3 regions of the Xanthomonas bundabergensis genome follow, and region 3 is predicted to be linked to each of the others. Evidence: predicted binding sites of a transcription regulator. Region 3 holds the regulator's gene; each other region holds the start of a gene.
The links. The regulator HrcA, encoded in region 3, represses chaperone genes, less so after heat shock. The targets are predictions, from matches to a motif close to TTNGCACTCNNNNNNNNNGAGTGCNAA.
Positions count from the first base shown of each region.

Region 1: a site for HrcA is predicted at 913-939, ahead of rpoH (RNA polymerase sigma factor RpoH). Genes of this name have one in related genera too.
Region 2: a site for HrcA is predicted at 991-1,017, ahead of AB3X10_RS20475 (co-chaperone GroES). Genes of this name have one in related genera too.

Region 1 covers NZ_CP162487.1:673,851-676,048, reverse strand. The annotation lists gene rpoH (RNA polymerase sigma factor RpoH) at 24-902, opposite strand; gene ung (uracil-DNA glycosylase) at 1,123-1,851, opposite strand; gene AB3X10_RS02995 (response regulator) at 1,874-2,198, opposite strand, start outside.
Region 2 covers NZ_CP162487.1:4,820,050-4,822,247, forward strand. The annotation lists gene groL (chaperonin GroEL) at 1-515, opposite strand, end outside; gene AB3X10_RS20475 (co-chaperone GroES) at 653-940, opposite strand; gene AB3X10_RS20480 (endonuclease) at 1,218-2,198, shown strand, end outside.
Region 3 covers NZ_CP162487.1:2,330,082-2,332,279, forward strand. The annotation lists gene recN (DNA repair protein RecN) at 1-628, opposite strand, end outside; gene hrcA (heat-inducible transcriptional repressor HrcA) at 741-1,799, shown strand; gene grpE (nucleotide exchange factor GrpE) at 1,976-2,198, shown strand, end outside.

The DNA.
Region 1 (2,198 bases), 1.7 Mb from region 3:
GCGCTTGCGGAAGGGAGCCGGCATCACGCCACGAACAACGCCTTCATCTTCTTCAGCGCGTTGGCCTCGATCTGGCGGATGCGCTCGGCCGACACGCCGTACTCGTCGGCCAGCTCCTGCAGCGTGATCTTGCTGTCCGCGTCCAGCCAGCGGCGCTTGATGATGTCGCGCGAACGCGCATCCAGCTCGGCCAGGCCTTCGCGCAGCAGCTGCAGCTGGTTGTCCTCGCTGTCGGCGCGCTCGTAGGCCTGCGAGGGGTCTTCCTCGGCGGCCATCAGGTAGGCGGCCGGCGACGGCGGCGCGTGATCGTCATCGTCGTCGGACGGCGCGTCGAAGCCGATGTCGCGACCGGACAGGCGCGACTCCATCTCCAGCACCTCGCGCTCGGACACGTTGAGGTCCTTGGCGACCGCGGTCACTTCCGCGGCGTTCATCCAGCCCAGGCGGGTCTTGGACTTGCGCAGGTTGAAGAACAGCTTGCGCTGCGCCTTGGTCGTGGCGACCTTGACGATGCGCCAGTTCTTCAGGATGTACTCGTGCATCTCGGCACGGATCCAGTGCACCGCGAAGCTGACCAGGCGCACGCCCATTTCCGGGTCGAAGCGCTTGACCGCCTTCATCAGGCCGATGTTGCCTTCCTGGATCAGGTCGCCCAGCGGCAGGCCGTAGCCGTTGTAGCCGCGGGCCACGTGGACCACGAAGCGCAGGTGGGAGTGGACCAGTTCGCGCGCCGCATCCAGGTCTTCCTGGTCGCGGTAACGCACCGCCAGCGCGCGTTCCTCTTCGGACGTCAGCACCGGGATCTGGTGCACGGCGCCGATATAGGCATCCAGCGAACCGAGCGGACTGGGGATCGGGAGATTGTTGGCCACCAGCGCGGTGGCAGGTATGGTCTGGCTCATAGGGCTCATCTTAGCAGTCAACTAACTAGACTGCTGGGTACAGTAAAAAGTTCCTGCGTTCCGTTTATGGAACATTCGAATCAGGAAACGGACTGTGACGGAAGCCACTGGAACGCTGGGAGAGGGAAGGCGGCACTGCTTGCGAGCGTCGAACCTAGCACCCGCCTTGCGAAATTTGCGTACATGCGGCGCGCGCCAGGCGCCGCCGTCGAACCACGGTTCAGCCGCCGCCCGCCGCCGCGTCCAGCACCGCCCGCGGCGGCAGGCTCCAGTCGATCGGCGCGGCGCCGCGGCGCCGCAGGTACTCGTTGGCCGCGGAGAAATGCTTGCAGCCCAGGAAGCCGCGGTGCGCCGACAGCGGCGAGGGATGCGGCGCCTTCAGCACGCGGTGGCGGCGGGTATCGATGACCTTGCCCTTGGCCTGGGCGTAGCTGCCCCACAGCAGGAACACCAGGCCTTCGCGCTCGCGGTTCAGGGTCTCCACGACGTGGTCGGTGAAGCCTTCCCAGCCCTTGCCCTGGTGCGCGCCGGCGCGGCCTTCCTCGACCGTCAGCACCGCATTGAGCAGCAGCACGCCGCGCTGCGCCCAGGGCAGCAGGCAGCCGTGGTCGGGACGGCGGATGCCCAGGTCGTCCTCGATCTCCTTGTAGATGTTCAGCAGCGACGGCGGCACCGGCACCCCGGGCAGCACCGAGAAGCACAGCCCGTGCGCCTGGCCGTAGCCGTGGTACGGATCCTGGCCGAGGATCACCACCTCGACCTTGTCGAACGGAGTCGCCTCGAACGCGGCGAAGATCTGCCGCCCGGGCGGGAAGATGCGCGCGCCGGCGGCCTTGCGCTGGCGCAGGAACGCAGACAGCTCGCGCATCTCCGGACGCAGCAGCCAGTCGCCGACCTGCGCCTTCCACGAGGGTTCCAGCTGGATCCGGGTGTCGTCTTCGTTGCTCATGCAGGGTCGGCGGGTCGATCGGTCAGAAGGTCACGGCATTGTCGTTGAGCTTGGCCAGGCGCAACTGGAACAGCACCTTGGTGACCAGCAGGCGCTCCTCGATCGGCTTCTGCACCAGGTCGTTGGCGCCGGCGCGCAGCAGCTCGGACTGGTTGTGCGGATTGCTGTCGCCGGTCATCACCAGCACCGGCATGCGCCGCTTGCCGTAGGCGAAATCGATGCGGATGCGCTGCACCACGTCGCGGCCGTTGAGCTCGCCCTTCAGGGTGACGTCGGTCAGCACCAGGTCGATGCGGCGGGTGGTGCGGCCCAGCGATTCGGCGGTGAGCAGCGCGAACGCGTCCTCG
Region 2 (2,198 bases), 2.5 Mb from region 3:
TCCTTGCCGACCTTCTTCATCGCGTCGGCGATGATGTTGCCGATCGACTCGTCGGAGTTGGCCGAGATGGTGCCGACCTGGGCGATCGCCTTGTCGTCGGCGGTGGGCTTGCTGATCTTCTTCAGCTCGGCCACGGCGGCCACGACGGCCTTGTCGATGCCGCGCTTGAGGTCCATCGGGTTCATGCCGGCGGCGACCGCCTTGGAACCTTCGCGGATCAGCGCCTGCGCCAGCACGGTGGCGGTGGTGGTGCCGTCGCCGGCGTTGTCGGAGGTCTTGGACGCGACTTCCTTCACCATCTGCGCGCCCATGTTCTCGAACTTGTCGGCCAGTTCGATTTCCTTGGCGACGGAGACGCCGTCCTTGGTGATGGTCGGGGCGCCGAAGCTCTTCTCGAGCACGACGTTGCGGCCCTTCGGGCCCAGGGTGGCCTTGACGGCATTGGCGAGGATGTTGACGCCGCGCACCATGCGCGAACGAGCGTCTTCACCGAAACGGATATCTTTGGCAGCCATGTGTGTAACTCCGGGATTCGTGATTGGGGATTAGGGATTGGCCCAAAGCGGGATTCGGGGGAGATCCGGGACCGCGGCGCGGCGAGCGCAGCGCGAATCCCCAATCTCCACTCCCGAATCCCGCGATCGGCGGCGTTTTAGCCGACGATCGCCAGGATGTCGTCTTCGCGCAGCACCTTGTACTCGACGCCTTCGGCCTTGTAGCTGGAGCCGGCGTACTGGCCGTAGATGACCTTGTCGCCGACCTTGACCGCCGGGGCGCGGACGCTGCCGTTGTCCAGCGGCTTGCCGCTGCCGATGGCGACGATCTCGCCCTTGGTGGACTTTTCCTTGGCCGAATCCGGGATCACGATGCCGCCGGCGGAAATTTCGTCGGCTTCGATCGGCTTGACTACGACGCGGTCGTGAAGCGGCTTGATGCTCATTGAGAGAGACCCTCTTAAGTGATTGATTGGTCTAGGAAAGGCTGGCGATGTTAGCACTCGCATGTGACGACTGCCAGCAGCGCTCGCGAAAAAACCCGGTACGCCGGGATGCGCTTGATGTGGTGCTGGCCGGCGCCCTTTCAAGGGCCGGGACGCAAAAAATTTCGCGCCGGCACCTGCCCGGCCCCGGAACTGGTACCCGGATTCCGCAACGCTGTCACAGAGGCAGGCTAGGCTCGCAGACCCAGGGGGGACCACCATCCAAAAGGAGTTGTCGATGAAGCCATCCGCCGTTGCCTTACCTCTCGCCTGTCTGCTGGCCCTGGCCGGCCACGCCCAGGCCGCCGTATTCATCAACGAATTGCACTACGACGATGCCACCGCCGCCGGCGATACCGGCGAGGGCGTGGAGATCGTCGCCACCGCCGGCGAGAGCCTGAGCGGTTACAAGGTGTACCTGTACAACGGCAGCAGCCCGGGCAGCGCCGCCGTCTACGCCACCACCTCGGTGCCGGCCGGCAGCCTGGTCAGCTGCGGCGGGCAGGTGCGCATCGCCACCGTCGGCTATGCCAGCAACGGCGTGCAGAACGGCCCCAACGACGGCCTGGCGCTGGTCGACGGCAGCGGCCAGGTGGTGCAGTTCCTCAGCTACGAGGGCGCGATCACCGGCGGCGGCGGCCCGGCCGCCGGCCTGACCAGCCAGAACCTGCCGGTCAGCGAGAGCAACAGCACCGCGGCCGGCACCTCGCTGCAGCTGCGCGGCAGCAACGGCAGCGCGGCCTCGGACTTCAGCTGGGCCGGCAGCTCGGCCAGCAGCTTCGGCGCCTGCAACAGCGGCCAGACCTTCAGCGGCGGCAGCAGCAACGCCGCGCCGTCGGTGACCGCGACCACCCCGGCGCAGGGCGCCAGCAACTTCCCCGCCGCCGGCGACCTGGCGGTGACCTTCAGCGAGGCGGTGACCCTGGCCAGCGGCGCGTTCGGGCTGAGCTGCAGCCAGTCCGGCACCGTGGCGCTGAGCTACCCGAGCAGCGGCAGCCAGTTCGCGATCTCCACCAATACCGCCCTGGCCGCCGGCGAAAGCTGCAGCCTGAGCATCCTGGCCGCGCGCGTCAGCGACGCCGGCGGCGCGCACCCGGCGCAGGACAGCAGCATCGCCTTCAGCGTCGCCAGCGGCAGCGGCGGCGGTGCCAGCGGCTACTACTCGCGGGTCAACACCTCCAGCGCCAGCCAATTGCGCTGCTCGCTGCACGAGACGATC
Region 3 (2,198 bases):
CCAGCGCGGCGATCGCGGCCGGGGCCAGGTCCTCGCGCTGCAGCTCGGCCAGCTGGTGTTCGAGGAAGCCGATGCGGTCGGACACGTCGCCCTGCGCCAGCAGCGTCTCGCGCTCGCCCAGCAGCGCCTGCCAGCGCGCGGCGGCGGCGCGCACCGCGGCGCGTTCGGCCTCGTTGCGGGCGTAGGCGTCGAGCAGGCCGAGCTGGCTGCCGCGCGACAGCAGCGCCTGGTGTTCGTGCTGGCCGTGGATCTCGACCAGGTGCCCGGCCAGGTCGGCCAGCTGCGACAGGGTCACCGGGCGGCCGTTGATCCAGGCGCGCGAGCCGCCGTCGGCGCGGATCACCCGGCGCAGCTGGCATTGCGCCTCGTCGTCGAGTTCGTTCTCGCGCAGCCAGGCGCGCGCCGGGGCGGCCTCGGGCACGGCGAACTCGGCCGACAGCTCGGCGCGGTCGGCGCCGTGGCGGACCACGCCGCTGTCGGCGCGCAGCCCGGACAGGAAGCCGAGCGCGTCCACCATCAGCGACTTGCCGGCGCCGGTTTCGCCGGACACCACGGTCATGCCAGGGCCGAATTCCAGTTCGGTACCGCGTACGACGGCGAAATCCTTGATCGAGAGATGTCTGAGCATGGGGGTCGGAATCCGGGGCCGCGCAACGCTAGCACGCGCGGGTAGGTGGGCCAATGACTTGCCAAGCCGGCATGCAGCCATTATCTAGTGTCCAGTCTCACGGATTGATTCCATGCGCGCCTCCCCGGTCCACTCCTCGCTCGACCCGCGTGCCCGGCAGCTGCTGCGCACGCTGATCTCGCGCTATATCCGCGACGGCGAACCGGTCGGCTCGCAGACCCTGGCCCGCCACGCCGGGCTGGACGTGAGCCCGGCGACGATCCGCAACATCCTCGCCGACCTGGAGGACGCCGGCCTGCTCAGCTCGCCGCACACCTCGGCCGGGCGCATTCCCACCGCCACCGGCTACCGGGTGTTCGTCGACAGCCTGGTGCAGATGCGCCCGCCCGCCGAGGGCGAAGTGGCGCGGCTGCGTGCGGAGATGCGCAATGCCGCCGGCACCCAGGCGCTGCTCGGCAGCGCCTCGGAGCTGCTGTCGGCGATGACCCATTTCGTCGGCGTGGTCAGCGCGCCCAAGCGCGAGCAGTTCGCGTTCCGGCACATCGACTTCGTGCCGCTGGACGCGCGCCGGGTGCTGGCGATCCTGGTGTTCGCCGACAACGAGGTGCAGAACCGGGTCATCGAGCCGCGCAAGGCCTACGAGCCGGCCGAGCTGGAGCGGGTGGCCAACTACTTGAACGCGCATTTCGCCGGGCGCGCGCTGGCCGACATCCGCGCCAGCCTGGTGCGCGACCTGCGCCACGCCCGCGACGAGATGGAGTTGCTGCTGGCGCACAGCGTGGAGCTGGCCGAGCAGGCGCTGGCCCCGGCCGGCGACGACATGGTGCTGGCCGGGCAGACCAAGCTGATGGGCGTGCAGGACCTGTCCGACCTGGAGCGGCTGCGCGAACTGTTCGAGATCTTCGCCAGCAAGCGCGAGATCCTGCAGCTGCTGGAGCGCACCATCCGCGCGCCGGGCGTGCGCATCTTCATCGGCGAGGAGACCGGGGTGGTGCCGCTGGAGAGCGTGTCGCTGGTCACCGCGCCGTACATGGCCGGCGGCCAGGTGCTGGGCGTGCTGGGGGTGATCGGGCCCAAGCGCATGGACTACGACCGGGTCATCCCGCTGGTGCAGACCGCCGCCGACGTGCTGGGCGCCGTCCTCGACCCGACCCCGCCGACCGAACGCTAGCCGGGCCTGGGGCAGGGCGGCCATGCAGCAGCCGGTGCACGTCGTGCCACCGCCGCGGCCAATCCCGAATCCCCACTCCCCAATCCCGAAAACGCAACACAGCATCTTGAATCCCTCCCAGACGCCCACATAGGTGGTGCGGTAGGGCGGGTGCATCTCCCGCCAGGGAACCGGAAATGAACCAAGACCACCCCGAATTCGATTCTGAACACCTGACCGAGGCCCAGCAGCCGGCGACCGATCCGCTGCTGGCGCAGATCGAGACCCTGCGCAGCGAGCTGGCGCTGGTCAAGGCCGATGCGCTGCGCGAGCGCGCCGACCTGGAAAACCAGCGCAAGCGCATCGCCCGCGACGTCGAGCAGGCGCGCAAGTTCGCCAACGAGCGCCTGCTCGGCGACC